3 regions of the Streptomyces sp. NPDC006655 genome follow, and region 1 is predicted to be linked to each of the others. Evidence: riboswitches for the same ligand, from Rfam matches in the RefSeq annotation. Region 1 holds a riboswitch; each other region holds the start of a gene.
What was found. Region 1 has a riboswitch for cobalamin ahead of AB0958_RS21410 (cobalamin biosynthesis protein). Riboswitches for the same ligand answer to the same signal wherever they lie in the genome.
Positions count from the first base shown of each region.

Region 1 (6,985 bases):
CCGGTCACGTCGCCGGGGGCGAGCCGGTCGTACGGCACGCCCGACGGCGTGACCAGCACGGTGTCGCCGACGCGGACCGAGACGTTGCCGGAGGTGCCGACGACCAGTCCCTCGGTCACCGTGCGGCGGGCGGTGGCGACGAGGTCCTGCCAGGCGTCGGCCTCCGCCGCGAGCGCCTCCCGTCCCGACGGCTCGGGGACACCGCGTGCGCCGTCGCGCCCGTCCCGTTCGTCACGCTCGTCGCGCCGCTGCTCAGCCATGGCCCGATCCTGCCACCGGGCGGCCTGCGGGGTGACCAGAATCTCTTCGGCGGACCGGCGAGGCGGCGCAGGCCGGTCTCCCGGCGCCGCCGGCCAAGCGGCGACTGACCCCCGGGCCGTAAGCGGAATGCCGACCCCCCGTCATTGACACCCCCAAGCCCCCCTCAGTTCATCTGCCGTTCACCCAGGTTGCCTACGGTCCAACAGCCAACGACTTCGAAAGATTGCCTGGGTAAATGGAAAGCTTCTCGCTGATCCTCGCGATTGTGGTGGTAACCGCACTCGCGTTCGATTTCACGAACGGTTTCCACGACACCGCCAACGCGATGGCCACCACCATCTCGACCGGTGCGCTCAAGCCCAAGATCGCGGTGACGATGTCCGCCGCGCTCAACCTGGTGGGCGCCTTCCTCTCCGTGGAGGTCGCCAACACGATCTCCAAGGGGCTCGTCGACGAGAACGGCATCCGTCCCGAGGTCATCTTCGCCGCCCTGGTCGGCGCGATCCTCTGGAACCTGGTGACCTGGCTGGTGGGTCTGCCCTCCAGTTCCTCGCACGCCCTCATGGGCGGTCTGATCGGCGCCACCGTCGCCTCGGCCGGCTTCGGCGCGGTCCACGGCGACGTCCTCGTCACCAAGGTCCTGCTCCCGGCGGTCGCCGCCCCCGTGGTCGCGGGCCTCGCGGCACTGCTCTCCACCCGGCTGTCCTACACGCTCTCGAAGAACGCCGAGGACGAGGCCACCCGCAAGGGCTACCGCGCCGGCCAGATCGCCTCCGCCGGCCTGGTCTCGCTCGCCCACGGCACCAACGACGCGCAGAAGACGATGGGCATCATCACCCTCGCGCTCGTCGCGGGCGGTTCCATCGCCCCCGGCTCCAACCCTCCCACCTGGGTCATCCTCTCCGCCGGCCTCGCCATCGCGCTCGGCACCTACATCGGCGGCTGGCGGATCATCCGCACCATGGGCACGGGCCTGACGGACCTCCAGCCGCAGCAGGGCTTCGCCGCCCAGACCAGCGCGGCCACCGCCATCCTGGCCTCCTCCCACCTCGGCTTCTCCCTCTCCACCACGCACGTCGTCTCCGGTTCCGTGATGGGCGCAGGTCTGGGCCGCAAGGGCGGCACCGTCCGCTGGTCCACCGCGACCCGCATGGTCGTCGCCTGGGTGCTCACCCTCCCGGCCGCCGCGCTGGTCGGCGCGCTCGCCGAGTCCGTGACGGACCTCGGTGACGGGGGCACGGCCGCCGTCGCCGTCTTCCTGGTGGCCGCGAGCGCCGCGATCTGGAAGCTCTCCCGCCGCGAGGTCGTGGACAGCGGCAACGTCGTCGGCACCGAGGAGCCGGCCGGGGTCGTGACCACGGCGATCGCCGCCGTCACCCCGCCGCCCGCGGGCACGGTGACCGAGGGCCTCACCGCCACCATCCCCTCCCCCGCCGCTCCCGCGACCGACCCGGCCGCCACCGTCTGACCCCGAGGAACACAACCCGACATGAACATCGACTGGGCAGCCATCGGCTCCGTCTTCGGCGTCAGCCTCGTGGCCACCGTGGGTCTCGTGACCCTCTTCACCCTCGGCATCAAGGGCCTCTCCGCCCGCGAACGAGCCACCGCGCAGGGCAACTCCGCGACCCTGGCCGCGACCGCCGCCTGCCTCTGCTTCGCGGCCTGCACCGCGGCCGTGGCGTACGGCATCCACCTGATCGTGGCGAAGGCCTGAGCCGCGACCGCACCGATCCGCACCGATCACGACAGCGGCCCGACCCGAGGCCGCCAGGCTCCGCCCCGATCCGTTCGCGGCGGAGCCTTCCGTCTGCCCCGGGAGCCCCACCGGGCCACCGGTGTGGGCCTTCCCACACACTCCCCGCGCAGGTCAACGGCAAGTTGACGGGTCTTCCGGGGGCGTGGTGGACTGCCGGAGCCATGTACGGCGGCAAGAGAGGAAGCCGGTGTGAATCCGGCGCGGTCCCGCCACTGTCACCGGGGTAGCCATTCCCGGGAGCCAGGAACTCTCACCGCCGGTCTCGTCGAACCAGGGCGTGGACACCCTGAGTGAGGACATATCGCCATGCGCGGCTGCCGACCGAGGTGCAGTAACCGGCTCGTCCCCGACCCCGCGGCCGGCTGAGCCGATGGGTGCCGATCGCGTCTTCGCGTACGGCGCCGCCGCCGGCCTTGTCGGTGATCTGCTGCTCGGCGATCCGCGCCGGGGGCATCCGGTCGCCGCGTTCGGGCGGGCGGCCGGGGCCGTGGAGCGGGTGCTGTGGCGGGACCACCGTGGCTGGGGCGCGCTGCACACCGCCGTGTGCGCGGGCGGCGCCGTGACGCTGGGTGCCGTGGCCCAGCGGGTGGTACGGCCGTCCACCACCGCGTCCGTCGCGCTCACCGCTGCCGCCACCTGGGCCGTCGTCGGGGGCACGTCCCTCGCGCGTGAGGCGCGGGCCGTCGGACGGGCCCTCGAGGCGGGGGACGTCGAGGCGGCCCGGGCCCGGTTGCCCCATCTGTGCGGGCGGGATCCGCAGGCCCTGGACGCCGACGGGATCGCGCGGGCGGTCGTGGAGTCCGTCGCCGAGAACACCAGCGACGCGGTGGTCGGCGCGCTGGTGTGGGGGGCGCTGGGCGGAGTGCCGGGGCTGCTCGGGTTCCGGGCCGTCAACACCCTGGACGCGATGGTCGGCCACAGGTCGGCCCGCCACCTGCGGTACGGATGGGCCTCGGCGCGGCTGGACGACGTGGCCGGATGGCCGGGGGCACGGCTCACCGCCGTACTCGCCGCCGTGGCCGGGAGCGACCCCAGGGGCGCGGTGCGGGCCTGGCGGGCCGACGCGGCGAAGCATCCCAGTCCCAACGCGGGGCCCGTGGAGGCGTCGTTCGCGGGGGCGTTGGGGGTGCGGCTCGGGGGGACGTTGTCGTACGGGGGGCGGGTCGAGCACCGGCCGGTGCTGAACGGGGAGGGGCGAAGCGTGGTGACCGGGGACATCGAGCGGGCCGTGCGGCTGTCACGGCGCGTGGGCTGGCTGGCGCTGGGGGCGAGCGCGGCCGCGGCCCTGCTGCGTGGACGGGTCGCGAGGCGCGCGGGGGGTTCCTGGTGAACGGCGGCGGGCTGCTGGTGGCCGGGACCACCTCCGACGCGGGCAAGAGTGTCGTCACCGCCGGTGTCTGCCGGTGGCTCGTACGACAGGGCGTCAAGGTCGCGCCGTTCAAGGCGCAGAACATGTCCCTGAACTCCTTCGTCACCCGCGAGGGCGCCGAGATCGGGCGGGCGCAGGCCATGCAGGCGCAGGCCTGCCGGATCGAGCCGACCGCGCTGATGAACCCCGTGCTGCTCAAGCCCGGTGGCGAGCGGAGCAGTCAGGTGGTGCTGCTCGGCAAGCCGGTCGGCGAGCTGAGCGCGCGGGGGTATCACGGCGGGCGGCAGCAGAAGCTGCTCGGGACCGTGCTCGACTGCCTTGCCGAGTTGCGGGGCACGTATGACGCGGTGATCTGTGAGGGGGCGGGCAGTCCGGCGGAGATCAACCTGCGCCGGACCGACATCGTGAACATGGGGATCGCGCGCAACGCGCGGCTGCCCGTGCTGGTGGTCGGCGACATCGACCGCGGGGGTGTCTTCGCCTCCTTCTTCGGGACGGTCGCGCTGCTCTCGCCGGAGGACCAGGAACTCGTCGCGGGGTTCCTCGTCAACAAGTTCCGGGGCGACGTCTCCCTGCTGGAGCCCGGCCTCGACATGCTGCACGGGCTGACCGGGCGGCGGACGTACGGCGTCCTCCCGTTCCGGCACGGCCTCGGCATCGACGAGGAGGACGGGATGGGGGTCCCCCCGCGCGAGCGAAGCCGAGCGTGGGGGAGGGTCTCCCTGCGCGGGACCGTCCGCGAGTCGAACACCGCCCCGCCCGTCGGCGAGGACGTGCTCCGGGTCGCCGTCTGCGCGATCCCCCTCATGTCCAACTTCACGGACGTGGACGCGCTGGCCGCCGAACCGGGCGTCCTGGTGCGGTTCGTGGACCGGCCGGAGGAACTGGCCGACGCGGATCTCGTCGTGATTCCGGGGACGCGGGGGACGGTCCGGGCCCTGGAGTGGCTGCGGGAGCGGGGCCTCGCGGACGCGCTGCTGCGCCGGGCCGCCGAGCAGCGGCCCGTCCTCGGCATCTGCGGTGGCTTCCAGATCCTCGGTGAGCACATCGAGGACGAGGTCGAGAGCCGGCGAGGGCGGGTCGAAGGTCTCGGGGTGTTGCCCCTACGGGTTCGGTTCGCCCCCGAGAAGATCCTTACCCGGCCGGAGGGGACTGCACTCGGTGAGCGGGTCGAGGGGTACGAGATCCATCACGGGGTCGCCGAAGTGACCGGCGGGGAAGCCTTCCTTGACGGCTGCCGGGTCGGGCAGACCTGGGGCACCCACTGGCACGGCTCCCTGGAGTCGGACGGCTTCCGGCGGGCCTTCCTGCGCGAGGTGGCCGCCGCCGCGGGCCGCCGGTTCGTGCCGGCCCCCGACACCTCGTTCGCCGGGCTGCGCGAGGAGCAGCTCGACCGGCTCGGCGACCTGATCGAACAGCACGCGGACACGGACGCGCTCTGGCGGCTCATCGAGTCGGGCGCGCCGCAAGGACTGCCTTTCATTCCACCGGGAGCGCCCGCATGAGCACAGTGTTGTTGTTGTCGACCGCCGACACCGATCTGCTGGCGGCCCGGGCCGCCGCCGGTGCGGACTACCGGATCGGCAATCCGACGCGCGTCGACGTCGCGGAGGAGCTGCCCGCGCTGGTCGAGGGTGCGGACATCGCCGTCGTACGGCTGCTCGGCGGGAAGCGGGCCTGGGAGGACGGGCTCGCCGCGCTGAGGGCCGCCGGGATCCCGACCGTGCTGCTCGGCGGCGAGGCGGTGCCGGACGCCGAGCTGATGGCCGAGTCGTCGGTGCCGGCCGGGGTGGTGGCCGAGGCCCTCAGGTACCTGGTCGAGGGCGGCCCGGCCAACCTCACCGAGCTGGCCCGGTTCCTGTCCGACACCGTGCTGCTGACCGGCGAGGGATTCGTCGAGCCGCAGCGGATGCCCGAGTTCGGCGTGCACGGCGAACGTCCCCGCGCCGAGGGCCGGCCGACCGTCGGCGTGCTCTTCTACCGCGCCCATGAACTGAGCGGCAACACCGCCTTCGTGGACACCCTGTGCGACGCGATCGAGGCGCACGGCGCCAACGCCCTTCCGGTGTTCTGCGGTTCGCTGCGCGGGGCGGACGCCGGGCTGTACGAGCTGCTGGGCCGGGCCGACGCGCTGGTGGCCACCGTCCTCGCCGCGGGCGGCACGCACGCCTCCCAGGCCTCGGCCGGCGGCGACGAGGAGGCCTGGGACGTCGGCGCGCTCGCCGACCTGGACGTACCGGTGCTCCAGGGCCTGTGCCTCACCTCCTCGCGCGCCGCCTGGGACGAGTCGGACGCCGCGCTCTCCCCCATGGACGCGGCGATGCAGGTCGCCATCCCGGAGTTCGACGGCCGTCTGATCACCGTGCCGTTCTCCTTCAAGGAGCAGGGCCCCGACGACGTCCCGGTCTACGTCGCCGACCCGGAGCGGGCCGGGCGCGTCGCCGGGATCGCCGTCCGGCACGCACGCCTGCGGCACAAGCCGAACGCCGAGAAGAAGGTGGCGCTGGTCTTCACCGCGTACCCGACCAAGCACTCGCGGGTCGGCAACGCGGTCGGCCTGGACACGCCCGCGTCGGCGGTGCGGGTGCTGGACGCGCTGCGGGACGCCGGGTACGGGGTCAGCGGACACCCGTCCGAGGGTGACGAGTTGATCCACCGGCTGATCGCGGCCGGCGGCCACGACGTGGAGTGGCTGACCGAGGAGCAGCTGGCCGCCGCGCCCGCACGGGTGCCACTGGCGGACTACCGGGCGTGGTTCGAGAAGCTGGACCCGCGGCTGCGCGACGCGATGACCGAGGCGTGGGGCGAGACGCCGGGCAACCTGTACGTCGACGGCGACGACATCGTGCTCGCGTCCCTGCGGTTCGGGAACGTGGTCGTGATGATCCAGCCGCCGCGCGGCTTCGGGGAGAACCCGATCGCGATCTACCACGACCCGGACATGCCGCCGTCGCACCACTACCTGGCGGCCTACCGGTGGCTGGAGAACAGTTTCGGCGCCGACGCGATCGTGCACATGGGCAAGCACGGCACGATGGAGTGGCTGCCCGGCAAGGGCCTCGGGCTGAGCGCCGGCTGCGCGCCGGACGCGGTCCTCGGCGACCTGCCGCTGATCTACCCGTTCATCGTCAACGACCCCGGCGAGGGCACCCAGGCCAAGCGGCGCGGGCACGCCACCGTCGTCGACCACCTGGTGCCGCCGATGGCCCGCGCCGACACCTACGGCGACCTGGCCAAGCTGGAGCAGCTGCTCGACGAGTACGCGCTGGTCTCCGACCTGGACCCGGCCAAGGCACCGGCCGTGCGGGCGCAGATCTGGACGCTGGTGAAGGCGGCCGAGCTCCACCACGACCTGCATGTGGACGAGCAGCCGGACGACGGCGACTTCGACGAGTTCGTCATGCACATCGACGGCTATCTGTGCGAGATCAAGGACGTGCAGATCAGGGACGGTCTGCACATCCTCGGCGGCGGTCCGGTCGGCGAGCCGCGGGTGAACCTGGTGCTGGCGGTGCTGCGGGCCTCGCAGGTGTGGGGCGGGCAGGCCAACGCGCTGCCGGGGCTCAGGGCCTCCTTCGCGGCCCATTTCGGGCTCG
Region 1 covers NZ_JBEYJU010000035.1:28,523-35,507, reverse strand. The annotation lists gene AB0958_RS21425 (class II aldolase/adducin family protein) at 1-260, opposite strand, end outside; gene AB0958_RS21420 (inorganic phosphate transporter) at 497-1,729, shown strand; gene AB0958_RS21415 (hypothetical protein) at 1,751-1,978, shown strand; cobalamin riboswitch at 2,149-2,291, shown strand; gene AB0958_RS21410 (cobalamin biosynthesis protein) at 2,391-3,350, shown strand; gene AB0958_RS21405 (cobyric acid synthase) at 3,347-4,894, shown strand; gene cobN (cobaltochelatase subunit CobN) at 4,891-6,985, shown strand, end outside.

Region 2 (6,985 bases), on a different contig from region 1:
CCAGGACACCGCACTGGTCTCCGCGGCCACCCTCAGCCACCGCTACATCACCGACCGGTTCCTGCCCGACAAGGCCATCGACCTCGTCGACGAGGCGTGCGCCCGGCTGCGTACCGAGATCGACTCGATGCCCGCCGAACTCGACGAGATCACCCGCCGCGTCACCCGTCTGGAGATCGAGGAGGCGGCCCTGTCCAAGGAGACCGACGCCGCCAGCAGGACCCGCCTGGAGGAACTGCGCAGGGAACTGGCCGACCTGCGCGGCGAGGCCGACGCCAAGCACGCCCAGTGGGAGGCCGAACGGCAGGCCATCCGCCGCGTGCAGGAGCTGCGCCAGGAACTGGAGCAGGTCCGCCACGAGGCGGAGGAGGCCGAACGCGCCTACGACCTCAACCGCGCCGCCGAACTCCGCTACGGACGCCTTCAGGACCTGGAGCGCCGGCTGAAGGCAGAGGAGGAGCAACTGGCCGCCAAACAGGGGCAGAACCGGCTGCTGCGCGAGGTCGTCACCGAGGAGGAGATCGCCGAGATCGTCGCCGCCTGGACCGGCATCCCCGTCGCCCGCCTCCAGGAGGGCGAACGCGAGAAGCTGCTGCGCCTCGACGAGATCCTGCGCGAGCGCGTCATCGGCCAGGACGAGGCCGTGAAACTCGTCGCCGACGCCATCATCCGCGCCCGCTCCGGCATCCGTGACCCGCGCCGCCCCATCGGCTCGTTCATCTTCCTCGGGCCCACCGGCGTCGGGAAGACCGAGCTGGCCAAGACCCTCGCGGCGGCCCTGTTCGACTCCGAGGAGAACATGGTCCGCCTCGACATGAGCGAGTACCAGGAGCGGCACACCGTCAGCCGGCTCATGGGCGCACCGCCCGGATACATCGGCTACGAGGAAGGCGGACAGCTCACCGAGGCCGTACGCCGCAAGCCGTACTCGGTCGTGCTGTTCGACGAGATCGAGAAGGCGCACACCGATGTCTTCAACACCCTGTTGCAGGTCCTCGACGACGGCCGCATCACCGACTCCCAGGGCCGCACCGTCGACTTCCGCAACACCGTGATCATCATGACGTCCAACATCGGCTCCGAGCACCTCCTCGACGGCGCCACCGCCGAGGGCGAGATCAAGCCGGACGCCCGCGCCCTGGTGATGGGCGAGCTGCGGGGGCACTTCCGCCCGGAGTTCCTCAACCGCGTCGACGACATCGTGCTGTTCAAGCCGCTCGGCGAGCGGCAGATCGAGCGGATCGTGGAGCTTCAGTTCGACGAGCTGCGCCGCCGCCTCGCCGAACGCCGCATCACCGTCGAACTCACCGATGCCGCACGCGAGGTGATTGCCCATCAGGGTTACGACCCGGTGTACGGGGCCCGGCCGCTGCGCCGCTACATCTCCCACGAGGTCGAGACGATGATCGGCCGCGCCCTGCTGCGCGGTGACGTCCAGGACGGCGCGACGGTCCGCGTCGACGCCGAACACGGAGAACTGGTCGTGACCTACGACCAGCCCGAGGACGCGAAGGGAGCGCGGGCGGCATGAGCACGATGCAAGCGACGACCGTCAGGTGTCCCCACTGCGGGCGCACCAACCGGGTGCCCGTGGCCGCGGAGGGCCGCCCCAGGTGCGGTCACTGCAAGCAGCCCCTGCCGTGGCTGGTGGACGCGGGCGACGACGACTTCACCGAGGTCGCCGAGCGGGCCGACGTCCCCGTCGTGGTCGACCTGTGGGCCACCTGGTGCGGCCCCTGCCGCATGGTCAGCCCCGCACTCGAGAAGGTCGCCACCGATCTCGCCGGCCGCATCAAACTCGTCAAGGTCGACATCGACAAGAGCCCGCGACTGGCGCGGCGTTTCGAGGTCCAGGCCGTACCGACACTGCTGATCCTCGACCGGGGCGAGACGGTCGCCCGGCAGGCGGGGGCGGCACCCGCCCCCGCTCTGCGTCAGTGGGTGGAACAGTCGCTCACCGCCCGGAAAGGGTGATCCCGATGACCCTGCACACAGACCCCCACCTCGCGCTCGTCCGGCCGGTCCAGCCACTGACCCCGGAAGGGTGTCAGGAGTGCCTGAGGCTCGGCTCCCCGTGGGTCCACCTGAGGCTCTGCCTGACCTGCGGGCACGTCGGCTGTTGCGACTCCTCGCCGAACAAGCACGCCCGCAAGCACGCGGCCGCCGTCGCCCACCCGATCGTGCAGTCCTTCCAGCCCGGCGTGGACTGGCGCTGGTGCTTCGTCCACGAGGCGTTCGTCTGATGTCCGGCGACCAGTCGCCGCCGGGCGAAGAACCGGTGCCGGAGAACGCGGACGAGGCCGCCTTCTGGGAGACCCCGGACATCTACGGCGCGTATCCGCGCCTCACGGAGGACCAGACAGCACGTCTGGCGGAGCACGGGCAACGCCGGACCATGGCTGCGAACGACGTGCTGATCCGGGAGGGGGAGCGCTGCGAGACGTTCTACGTCGTCCTCAGCGGTACCGTCGCCGTCCTCGAGGACTACGGCACTCCCGAGGAGCACGTGCTGCGCGTGCACGGCCCCGGTCGCTTCATCGGCGAACTCGGCCTGCTGCACGGACAAGTGGCCTTCTACACCGCTGTCGCCAGGGAGCCGGGCGAGGTCCTCGTCCTCTCCCTGGACCAGTTGCGCCACCTGGTGTCCCAGGACCCCACCATCGGGGACCTCGTGCTGCGCGCCTGTCTGTGCCGTCGCGCGCTGCTCGTCGGACAGGGCGCCGGCTTCCGCATCATCGGCTCTCGCTACTCGCCCGACACCAGACGGCTGCGCGAGTTCGCCGTCCGCAACCGGCTGCCGCACCGCTGGATCGACCTGGAGACCGACGAGGAGGCCGAGGAACTGCTGCGCCGCTTCGGCGTCGGTCCGGCGGAGACACCACTCGTCATCTGGCGGGACACCACCTTGTTGCGCAACCCGAGCAACGCGGAACTGGCCCGGCTCATCGGCCTGCCGTCCCTGCCCGCCGGAAGCCGACACGGCGACGTCCTCATCGTGGGCTCCGGACCTGCCGGCCTCGCTGCCGCGGTGTACGCCGCCTCCGAAGGTCTGAGCACCACGGTGGCGGAGGCGATGGCCACCGGAGGCCAGGCCGGCACGTCGTCCCGCATCGAGAACCTGCTCGGCTTCCCGTCCGGCATCTCCGGCGCCGAACTCACCGAACGCGCAGTGCTCCAGGCCGAGAAATTCGGCGCCGGGATCAGCCTTCCACTGGAGGCGACCGGTCTGCACCGCAAGGACGACGACCACTACGTCGTGGCGTTCGCCGACGGCAGCGAGATCGCCGCCCGCGCCGTCGTCCTGGCCATGGGTGCCCGTTACCGCCGGCTCCGGGTGCCCGGCATCGAACGCCTGGAGGGAACGAGCGTGCACTACTCGGCGACCGTCTACGAGGCCCAGCAGTGCCGCGCCGACCCGGTGGCCGTCGTCGGCGGAGGCAACTCGGCGGGCCAGGCGGTGCTGTTCCTCGCCGGGTACGCGCCGAAGGTGCACCTGCTGGTCCGAGGAGCGAGCCTGGAGGCCAACATGTCCCGCTACCTCATCGACCAGGTCGAGCGCCATCCGCGGGTGGAGGTCATGCTGCACACCGAGGTCACCGAGGTCATCGGCCAGGAGGTGCTGGAGGAGCTCGACGTGGTCGACAACCGCACGGGCGTGCACCGCCGCCTCGCGGCGCGGAGCCTGTTCGTCTTCACCGGCGCCGAACCTCACACCGAGTGGCTCGCCGGCACCGTCGCCGTCGACTCCCGCGGCTTCGTCCTCACCGGGCCGGAGGCCCAGGAAGCCTGCACCTCTCCCGAGGTGTGGCACGGCCGCGGGCGCCCGTGCATGACCCTCGAGACCAGCCTGCCCGGGGTCTTCGCGGTGGGGGACGTCCGCAGCGGCTCGGTGAAGCGGGTGGCCTCCGCGGCCGGTGAGGGCGCGATGGCCATCCACTTCGTGCACCGGCACCTGGGGCACTCGGCCGTACCCGGCACCACGGGCACACCGGCTGCCACGGGCCACTCGGACGCCTCCCCGCGCCTCCGTCACAAGGAGTCCGCATGGCTCGCATGACCGCACGCACGACGTGACCGTACGACGGACTTGATAGCCTCAGCGGGCCAGTCGAGCCACATCCGAGGCCAGGGAATCCGGTGCGAACCCGGAACTGACGCGCAGCGGTGAGGGGGACGGGCGGGGCACGCAACGCCACTGGGAGACCGGGAAGGCGTCCCGTCCGGACGAACCCGAGTCCGAAGACCTGCTGGCACCTCCGCGCTTCGGCGTGGAGGGACGTCCGTAGGCCAGGCTCCGCGTACGAGCCCCGACCCCAGAGGCATGCCCGTGCTCCGCGCCCCCGCCCTCATCCGCACTCCGGTGTTTCTCCTCACGTCCTCCCTGCTGCTCACCGCCTGCGGCTCCTCCGGTGCCGACAGCGCGAAGTCGGCGAAGACCGCGGCCGCCGGGTACCCGGTGACCCTCGACGACTGCGGCCAGAAGGTCACCCTGACAGCGGCGCCGAAGCGGGCCGTGTCCCTCAACCAGGGCAGCACCGAGATCCTGCTCTCCCTCGGCCTCGCCGACCGCATTGCCGGTACGGCCACGTGGACCGACCCGGTGATGAAGGGCCTGGAGAAGGCGAACGCTTCCGTGCCGCGCCTCGCCGACAACGCGCCCTCCTTCGAGAAGGTCCTGGACGCCGAACCCGACCTCGTCACCGCCTCGTTCGTCTCCACCCTGGGCAAGGGCGGGGTCGCCACCCGCGCGCAGTTCGAGAAGCTGGGCGTGCCCACGTATGTCTCGCCGTCCGACTGCTCGGGCAAGGACAACGACAGCGGCGGCGACGGATCACGCAGCGAGCCGCTCACGCTCGATGTCGTGTACGGCGAGATACGTGACCTGGCACGGGCGTTCGGCGTGGAGGCGCGGGGCGAGAAGCTGGTCGCATCCCTGAAGAAGCGGGTCGGCACGGCCACCGCCGGGCTCAACGGCTCCGACGTCTCGCTCATGTACTGGTTCGCCAACTCCCGGTCGCCCTACCTCGCCGGCTGCTGCGGCGCACCGGGCGCCATCACCCGTGCGGTCGGCGCGAAGAACGCCTTCGCCGACACCCACGACGAATGGCCCCAGAGCAGCTGGGAGACGGTCGCCGACCGCGACCCCGATGTGATCGTGATCGGCGACCTGACCCGCAGGCAGCAGACCGCGGAGACCGCCGCCGCCAAGATCCGCTTCCTGGAGACCAACGCCGCCACCCGCAACCTGACCGCCGTCAAGAAGAAGTGGTACGTCCTGCTGAGCGGACAGGCGATGAACCCGTCCATCCGCACCATCGAGGGGATCGAGAAGGTCGCAGCCGGTCTGCGCGACTTCGGGCTCGCCAAGTGAGCGTGCGTGCCCTGCTGGTGACCGGTGGCGGACTGGCCGCGCTGCTCGCGTCGATCGCCGTGGCTGTGACGATCGGTCCCGCCGACATCTCCACGGCAGACGTCTGGGCGTCCGTCGCGGCCCATCTCGGCCTCGGCGAGAGCACGTTGGCGCCGCTGCGGGACGGCATCGTGTGGAACCTGCGGATGCCGCGCACGCTGCTCGCCGCCGTGTGCGGTGCCGGGCTCGCCGTGTGCGGGGCGGTGATGCAGTCCCTGCTGCGCAATCCGCTCGCCGACCCCTTCGTGCTCGGCGTGTCCTCCGGCGCGTCCACGGGAGCGGTCGCCGTGGTCGTGCTGGGCGTCGGCGGCGGAGTGATCTCCCTGTCGGCAGGCGCCTTCCTCGGCGCGCTGCTCTCCTTCGCCCTGGTGCTGCTGCTCAGCCACACCCTCGGCGGCGGCACCGACCGGGTCGTGCTGTCAGGAGTGGCGGTCATGCAGCTGTTCTCCGCGCTGACCTCGTTCACCGTCCTGACCTCAGCGGACGCCGAGACCACCCGGGGCGTCCTGTTCTGGCTGCTCGGCTCGCTCACCGCGGCCGACTGGGGACAGGTGCTGCTCTGCACGGCCGTCCTGGCCGTGGTCCTCGTCGCCTGCCTCGGGTACGCCCGTACGCTCGACGCGTTCGCCTTCGGTGAGGAGGCCGCCGCCGGACTCGGAGTCCACGTCGCCCGTACCCGCCTGGCCCTCCTCTCCGTGACCGCACTGCTCACGGCCGTCCTGGTCGGCTGCGCCGGCGCGATCGGCTTCGTCGGCCTGGTCCTGCCCCACGCCACCCGCGTCCTCACCGGCTCCGGACACGCCCGGCTGCTGCCGGTCACCGCGCTGACCGGGGCCGTCTTCCTGGTGTGGGTGGACACCCTCGCCCGTACGGTCCTCGACCCCCAGGAGGTCCCGGTGGGCGTGGTGACGTCCCTCATCGGCGTGCCGGCGTTCCTGGCCGTGCTCTACCGCGGACGGAGAAGGACATGACCAGCCTGCACGCGGACCGCGTCGTACGACGCCTCGGCGACAATATCGTCGTCGACGGCGTCACCCTCACTCTGAGCCATGGCGAGACCGTCGGCCTCCTCGGCCCCAACGGCTCAGGAAAGTCGACGCTGTTGAGACTGTTGGCCGGAGTCCTCGCCCCCACCGTCGGCGTCGTCACCTTGGACGGACGTCCCCTGGCCGATCTCGGCCGCCGCGCCACCGCCCGCCGGATCGCCACGGTCGAGCAGCATGCCGACACCCAGACCGAACTGACCGTTCACGACGTCGTCGCCCTCGGCCGCATCCCGCACCGCCGCGCCTGGGCGCCGGCCTCGGCAGCCGACGCCGATGCCGTCGCCGAAGCCCTGGCCCGCACCGGACTGACCGAGCGGGCCGGCCAGTCCTGGCACACCCTGTCCGGCGGCGAACGCCAGCGCACCCAGATCGCCCGCGCGCTCGCCCAGGAACCCCGCGAGCTCCTCCTCGACGAACCCACCAACCACCTCGACATCCAGCACCAGCTCGACCTGCTGGCACTCGTCGCGAGCCTGCGGGTCACCGCCGTCATCGCCCTGCACGACCTCAACCTCGCCGCGATGTACTG
Region 2 covers NZ_JBEYJU010000014.1:42,433-49,417, forward strand. The annotation lists gene clpB (ATP-dependent chaperone ClpB) at 1-1,531, shown strand, start outside; gene trxA (thioredoxin) at 1,528-1,974, shown strand; gene AB0958_RS11105 (UBP-type zinc finger domain-containing protein) at 1,980-2,243, shown strand; gene AB0958_RS11110 (FAD-dependent oxidoreductase) at 2,243-4,057, shown strand; cobalamin riboswitch at 4,089-4,267, shown strand; gene AB0958_RS11115 (ABC transporter substrate-binding protein) at 4,322-5,371, shown strand; gene AB0958_RS11120 (iron chelate uptake ABC transporter family permease subunit) at 5,368-6,381, shown strand; gene AB0958_RS11125 (ABC transporter ATP-binding protein) at 6,378-6,985, shown strand, end outside.
Region 2: it holds a riboswitch for cobalamin, as region 1 does, so the genes downstream of both, AB0958_RS11115 (ABC transporter substrate-binding protein) here and AB0958_RS21410 (cobalamin biosynthesis protein) in region 1, are expected to answer to the same signal.

Region 3 (6,985 bases), on a different contig from region 1:
GGCCCCCGCTGATGTGCACGGTGGGGCCGGTGACGGCGTCGGTGTCGTCGGGCACGCACTTGAACGCGTACGCGCCGGTGCCCAGGCGCACGGTGAGTTCCCGGGTGGTGCCGGGTCCGATGCCCTCGACCTCGCCGTAGACGGCCTGGCTCCTCGGGTCCTCCAGGAGGACCTCGGCGGCACCGTCGGTCGGGTTGTGCAGGTCGAAGACCTGCACACCGGAGACCGGCGTGGTCCACCCGCGTCCGCAACGGCTGGCGGACACCTCCACGGAGGTGTGCGGCAGCGCGGACGGGTCGGCGTGCGCCGGGCGTGAGCCGTGCGTGAGCGCGAGTACCCCGGCCGTCAGGCACGCGACGGTGACACCGACGACCGCCCAGGGACGCGACGACCTCCGTGTGAGGCCGGACAACACCATCCCGAGCTCCCGGGTTTCGTACCGTTCGTGATCGCCTCATGGTAGGCAGCCCTCCGCACTCGAACGGCCGTCCAGGCGAACCCATGACCAAGAGTTCCCTGCCGGTTCACCCAGGCCCGGCTGGACGACGTCCTGCTGGCCTGGCCGGCCGCCCACCGCGACACCACCGTCGCCCTGCGCCCGGACGCCTACGTCTGCGCTGCCGCCCCCACCGGCGCCCGACTCCCACCGCCTCCACCCGGGTTCACCGCCGACGCGGCCCGGAACAGGCCCTGACCGTGCGGCGGAGCGGGGGCTGCCGTCGTGCGGTGGGACACGGCGCGAGATGATCGTCCGTGTCCGACGTGTCCAGCTCCTGGAAGGAACCGACGACAGCATGCGTGTCGACGTGGCCCGTGACCTGACCGGGGTGTCCGGATGACCGGCGCCGAAGCACCCGTCCTGCTGCGCGTCGAGGGACGGGCCGCGCACATCACCCTGAACCGGCCGAAGGCCATCAACGCGCTGTCGCACCCCATGGTGGAGCGCATCGCCGAGGCCCTGACGGACTGGGAGCACGACCCCGCCGTCGAGACCGTCGTCATCACCGGGGCGGGGGAGCGCGGCCTGTGCGCGGGCGGCGACATCCGCGCCGTCCACGACGACGCCCACGACGGCGACGGCACCGCCGCGGCCGCGTTCTGGCGCGACGAGTACCACCTCAACGCCCGGATCGCCCGCTACCCCAAGCCGTACGTCGCCGTCATGGACGGCATCGTCATGGGCGGCGGGGTGGGGATCTCCGCGCACGGCGGGGTCCGGATCGTCACGGAGCGGTCCCGGATCGCCATGCCGGAGACCGGCATCGGCTTCGTCCCCGACGTGGGCGGCACGTACCTGCTCAGCCGGGCCCCCGGCGAACTGGGCACCCATCTCGCCCTGACCGGGGCCGGGATCGGCGCCGCCGACGCCGTGCTGTGCGGACTCGCCGACCACCACCTGCCGTCCGGCGCGCTCCGGGCGTTCGTCGCCGACCTCGCCGAACTGCCCGTCCCCGAGGCGGTCGCCCGCCACGCACGGCCCGCGACCGAAGGGGAACTGGCCGGTCACCGGAGCTGGATCGACGCCTGCTACGCCGCCGACACCGTCGAGGAGATTGTCCGCCGGCTGCTCGCACACGGCGACGCGACGGCGAAGGAGACGGCGCACACCCTGCTCGGCAGGTCCCCGACGGCCCTCAAGGTCACCCTCCGGGCAGTTCGCGGCGCCCGGCGACTGGACACCCTGGAGCAGGTGCTGGACCAGGAGTACCGCGTCTCCTGCGCCACCCTGACCACCCCTGACCTGGTGGAGGGCATTCGCGCCCAGGTCGTCGACAAGGACCGCGCCCCCCGCTGGTCCCCGGCCACCCTCGACGAGGTCGCCGAGGCCGACGTCGACCGCTTCTTCGCGCCGCTCGGCGCCCGCGAACTGGGCCTGGCCCGGCCCTGAAAGGCCGCCGACGGGACCGCGGCGGGCGGCGGCCGGTCCCGCCCGTCCACCGCGCACCGGGCGCGAGAGGAAGATCACGCCCGGTGAGGCGGTCTTGGCCGGACCTCCGGCACGCGGTACGGTCTGTCCGGTATCGACGACGGCGAGACGGAAGCCGGTGGGAATCCGGCACGGTCGCGCCACTGTATGCAAGAGCTCTCGGGCCCTTGCGAGTCAGACCCGTGGCTGTCGTCCTGTGCACCACCGAGATGGGACGCGAACTCCCAGAGGAGGTTCTGCCATGGCGCAGACCGTCGCCCAGCCGACCGCCACCACCCCCGTCGTCCCCGCCAAGCTGCCGCTGTCCGCGATAGCCCCCTGGGCGGTCTTCTTCGGCATCCTGATGCTGGTCCTGCTCTACTTCGTCGGCGCCGAGCAGGGCGCCACCTCCGTGTTCAGCGGCACGGACGTCCACGAGTGGGTGCACGACGCCCGCCACCTGCTCGGCTTCCCCTGCCACTGACGCGAGGGACGCCGTTCAACCCATGAATTCCGCAACGGTACGAAACCTCCTGGTGCGGGGCATGCTCGCCGGTCTCGCCGCCGGCCTGCTCGCCCTGGTGGTCGCCTACCTCCTCGGCGAGCCCGACGTCGACAAGGCGATCAGCTTCGAGGACGCCCACGCGCACGAGCACGAGATGGCCGTCGTCTCCCGCTCCCTCCAGTCCACCGCGGGCCTCGCCACCGGTGTCCTGGTGTACGGGGTCGCCTTCGGCGGCATCGCGGCCCTCGCCTACTGCTTCGCCCTCGGCCGCGTCGGCCGGTTCGGTCCGCGGGCGACCGCCCTGCTGCTGTCCGGCTGCGCGCTGCTCACCGTGTACGTGGTGCCGTTCCTGAAGTACCCGGCCAACCCGCCGTCGGTGGGCGCAGCGGACACCATCGGCAAGCGCACCACGCTGTACTTCCTGATGATGCTGCTCAGCGTGTTGCTGGCGGTCGCCGCCACCCTCCTCGGCAAGCGCCTGCGGGCGAGCCTCGGCACCTGGTGGGCGACCGTGGCCGCGGTGACCGCGTTCGCCGTCGTGATCGGGCTCGCGTACCAGTTCCTGCCGGTGGTCAACGAGGTCCCGAAGGACTTCCCGGCCACCCTGCTGTGGCGGTTCCGGCTCTCGGCGCTCGCCATCCAGGTGGTGCTGTGGAGCGGATTCGGCCTGCTGTTCGGCGAGCTGGCCGAGCGGCAGCTCAACCCGAAGCCCGCGAAGGCCACGGCCGTCCGGCGTTCCGTGCCCGCCGCGCACTGACCGACCCACGGGACGCGAGGGCCTCCGGCACCGTCCGGAGGCCCTCGCGCGTTCGGCGCACCGGCCGGCGCCGAAACGGCCCCGCACTCGTGTGTGTCGCCGCTGACAAGGGAAGATGGGCGGTGAGTGATCGAGCAACGACAGCGGAGGAATGGACTCATGCCGCATGAGCGAGCGGGCCGGCCGGCGGCTCCGGAGGACCTCGTCGACGTGGCCCGGCTGGTCACGGCCTACTACGCGCTGCACCCCGACCCGTCCGACCCCGCCCAGCGGGTGGCGTTCGGCACCTCGGGACACCGCGGGTCGTCGCTGACGACCGCCTTCAACGAGGACCACATCGCGGCCACCAGCCAGGCCATCTGCGAGTACCGGAGCGGCCAGGGCACCGACGGACCCCTCTTCCTGGGCGCCGACACCCACGCCCTGTCCGAACCCGCCAAGGTCACCGCCCTGGAGGTGTTCGCCGCCAACGGCGTGACCGTCCTGATCGACAGCGCCGACGGCTACACGCCCACCCCGGCCGTCTCGCACGCCATCCTCACCCACAACCGGGGCCGTACCACCGGTCTCGCGGACGGCGTCGTGGTCACCCCCTCGCACAACCCGCCCGCCGACGGCGGCTTCAAGTACAACCCGCCCAGCGGCGGCCCCGCCGCCTCCGACGCCACCTCCTGGATCCAGGACCGCGCCAACCAGATCATCGCGGGCGGCCTGAAGGACGTACGGCGCGTGCCGTACGAGCGTGCGCTCGCCGCGGACACCACCGGCCGGTACGACTTCATGGGCGTCTACGTCGACGACCTGCCCAGCGTCCTCGACCTCGACGCGGTCCGGGCCTCCGAGCTGCGCATCGGCGCCGACCCGCTCGGCGGGGCCTCCGTCGCCTACTGGGGCCGGATCGCCGAACGGCACGGCCTCGACCTCACCGTGGTCAACCCGCACACCGACCCCACCTGGCGGTTCATGACGCTGGACTGGGACGGCAAGATCCGGATGGACTGCTCCTCGCCGTACGCGATGGCCTCGCTGATCGAGAAACGGGACCAGTACCGGGTGGCCACCGGCAACGACGCCGACGCGGACCGGCACGGCATCGTCACCCGCGACGCCGGTCTGATGAACCCCAACCACTACCTCGCCGTGGCCATCTCCTACCTCTACCGCCACCGTGGGCAGTGGGCGGCGGACGCCGGCGTCGGCAAGACGCTCGTGTCCTCCTCGATGATCGACCGGGTCGCCGCCGACCTCGGCCGCCGGCTCGTCGAAGTGCCCGTCGGATTCAAGTGGTTCGTCGACGGACTGGTCAGCGGTGCGATCGGGTTCGGCGGGGAGGAGTCGGCCGGCGCGTCCTTCCTGCGCCGGGACGGCTCGGTGTGGACGACCGACAAGGACGGCATCCTGCTCGCCCTGCTCGCCTCCGAGATCACGGCCGTCACCGACCGGACCCCCTCCGAGCACTACGCCGACCTGACCGCCCGATTCGGCGAACCCGCCTACGCCCGCATCGACGCCCCCGCGAACCGCGAGGAGAAGGCGCTGCTCGCCAAGCTCTCCCCGGCCCAGGTCACCGCGGAGACCCTGGCGGGCGAGCCGGTCACCGCGGTGCTCACCGAGGCCCCGGGCAACGGGGCCGCGATCGGCGGCATCAAGGTGACCACGGAGAACGCCTGGTTCGCGGCCCGCCCCTCCGGCACCGAGGACGTGTACAAGATCTACGCCGAGTCCTTCCAGGGCCCCGAGCACCTCGCCCGGGTCCAGGAGGAGGCCAAGGCGGTGGTCGACGCGGCCCTCGGCGACTGACCCCCGCCGCACCGACCACGACGGTCCCGCGCGCCCCGTCCCACCCGTGGGCCGTCGGCCGGGGGCCGTCGTCGGCGTGCGGCGCCGGTCATGGCGTGAACGTGCGCCGGCGGCCTCGGGTCTCGGACAGCCGGGTCGCCGCACGGTGGGCGCTCGCGGCGAGGTGGGCCGAACCCCACACCTGTGCGGTGCGTCCGGCCAGTGCGTAGGCCTCGGCCGCCGCCCGGTCCTCGCCCAGCAGCCGGTACAGGTCGGCGAGGGCGTGGGCGAGCGGCCGGCTCGCGTACGCCGCGCCCGCCGCCCCGGCGAGCTGGTCGCGCAGCGGGACCAGATGCCCGAGCAGGGCCGCCGCCGCGCCGTGGTCCCGGTGCAGTACCGCGAGCTGCGCCCGGAAGTCGAGTTCCAGGCCGTGCAGATGGTCACGCCGCGGCTCCGGATCGACCGGTACGGCCAGGGACTCGTCGAGCCTGCCCAGACGGGCCAGGACCAGCGCCTGCGCCACGGCGACCGGGCCACCCGCCGACTCGTACACGGCCCGCACCATCGGCTCGATCTCGGCCGCCCGGTCCTGGGCGAGCCGCATGGTGATCAGGCCCAGTGTGCGCAGCCCGGTGGCATGGTGGGCGCCCACCCGCTGGAGCAGGGAGTCGGCCTCGGCGTAGTCGGCCTCGGCCGCCTCGAAACGCCCGCCGACGGCGGCCAGCATCCCACGGGTCGCCGCACTGAGCCCCTGCGCCCACACCAGCCGGTAGCGGCGGGCCAGGGCCAGGCCCTCGGTGGTGTGCCGGTGCACGGCGGCGGGGTCGTTGCCGGCTCCGGCGGTCATCGCGTCGAGGTGCTCGCAGACCCAGCGGTAGGCGGGCAGGTCGTGGGCGCGGGCGAGGGCCCGCAGTTCGGCGGTGAGCGGCGGCCGTGCGGCGGCCCGCGTCTCGGGCGGCAGCAGCCGCGCCGAGGTCATCAACGCGGCGGCCAGCAGCCGGGGTTCACCGTCCGCGCGGGCGAGCGCCAACTGGTCGCGGGCCGCCTGCGCGGCCCGGGACGCGTCGTCGGCGGCCACCGCGTCGACCAGCACCTGAAGGACACGGGCGCGGGTCCGGCCGTCCGGTCCGGGAGCGGCCGCGAGCTGTTCGAGCCGGGCCACGGTGGTCCGGTCGTACGGGCCTTCGAGCCGGCTGCGCCAGGGCGCGGGCTCGGTCCAGGCGCCGTAGACGGCCGCTACCAGGTCTCCGCGGTCGGCCTGTTCGGCCAGCTGCACGGCGCGCTGCCGGGTGCGCCGGGCGGCGTCCGTGGCCCCGGTGCGCACCTGCGCGCCCAGCAGCCGTACCAGCAGCTCGATCAGCCGGTCGGGCGGGGTGTCGGCGCCGCTCGCCGCGCAGTGCGTGTCGATCGCCTGCTGGATCAGGGCGACGGCGACGTCATGGGCGTAACGCCGCTCGGCGGCCTCCGCGGCCCGCAGCGCGTAGTCGACGGCGAGCGGGGCGTCGGACGCGCTGCCCGAGCGGGCGAAGTGGTGGGCGAGCGCCGCGAGGTCACCGGGGCGGTGGTGGCGCAGCAGCCGGGCGACGCGGGCGTGCAGCCGGGAGCGCCGGGCGCCGGACAGGTCGGCGTACACGGTGTCGCGGACCAGGGCGTGCACGAACCGGACGTGCCCGGCACGGGGTTCGGCCAGCAGGTCCGCGTCGAGCGCGGCGTCGAGCCCTTCCAGGACCTCCTCCTCCGCCGCCTCGGCGCAGTCGACGAGCAGGGAGACCTCGGCCTCCAGGCCCAGTACGGCGGTGAGCCGGACGACGGACCGGGCGGCGGGCGGCAGCAGGGCGAGGCGCCGGCGCAGCACGTCCCGTACCCCCTGCGGGACCTCGGAGATCGCCACCAGCGCGCCCTCGTCGGCCAGCAGCCGGGCGCTCTCCAGGACGTAGAACGGATTGCCGCCGGTACGGTCGGCCAGGGCCGCGACGGTCTCCGGATCCACGGGCGCCCCGCAGACGGCGTCGACGAGGGTGGCGGTGTCCTGCGGCGG
Region 3 covers NZ_JBEYJU010000019.1:3,605-10,589, reverse strand. The annotation lists gene AB0958_RS13780 (EfeM/EfeO family lipoprotein) at 1-418, opposite strand, end outside; gene AB0958_RS13775 (enoyl-CoA hydratase/isomerase family protein) at 836-1,888, shown strand; cobalamin riboswitch at 1,992-2,132, shown strand; gene AB0958_RS13770 (CbtB-domain containing protein) at 2,169-2,390, shown strand; gene AB0958_RS13765 (CbtA family protein) at 2,413-3,168, shown strand; gene pgm (phosphoglucomutase (alpha-D-glucose-1,6-bisphosphate-dependent)) at 3,328-4,968, shown strand; gene AB0958_RS13755 (BTAD domain-containing putative transcriptional regulator) at 5,057-6,985, opposite strand, start outside.
Region 3: it holds a riboswitch for cobalamin, as region 1 does, so the genes downstream of both, AB0958_RS13770 (CbtB-domain containing protein) here and AB0958_RS21410 (cobalamin biosynthesis protein) in region 1, are expected to answer to the same signal.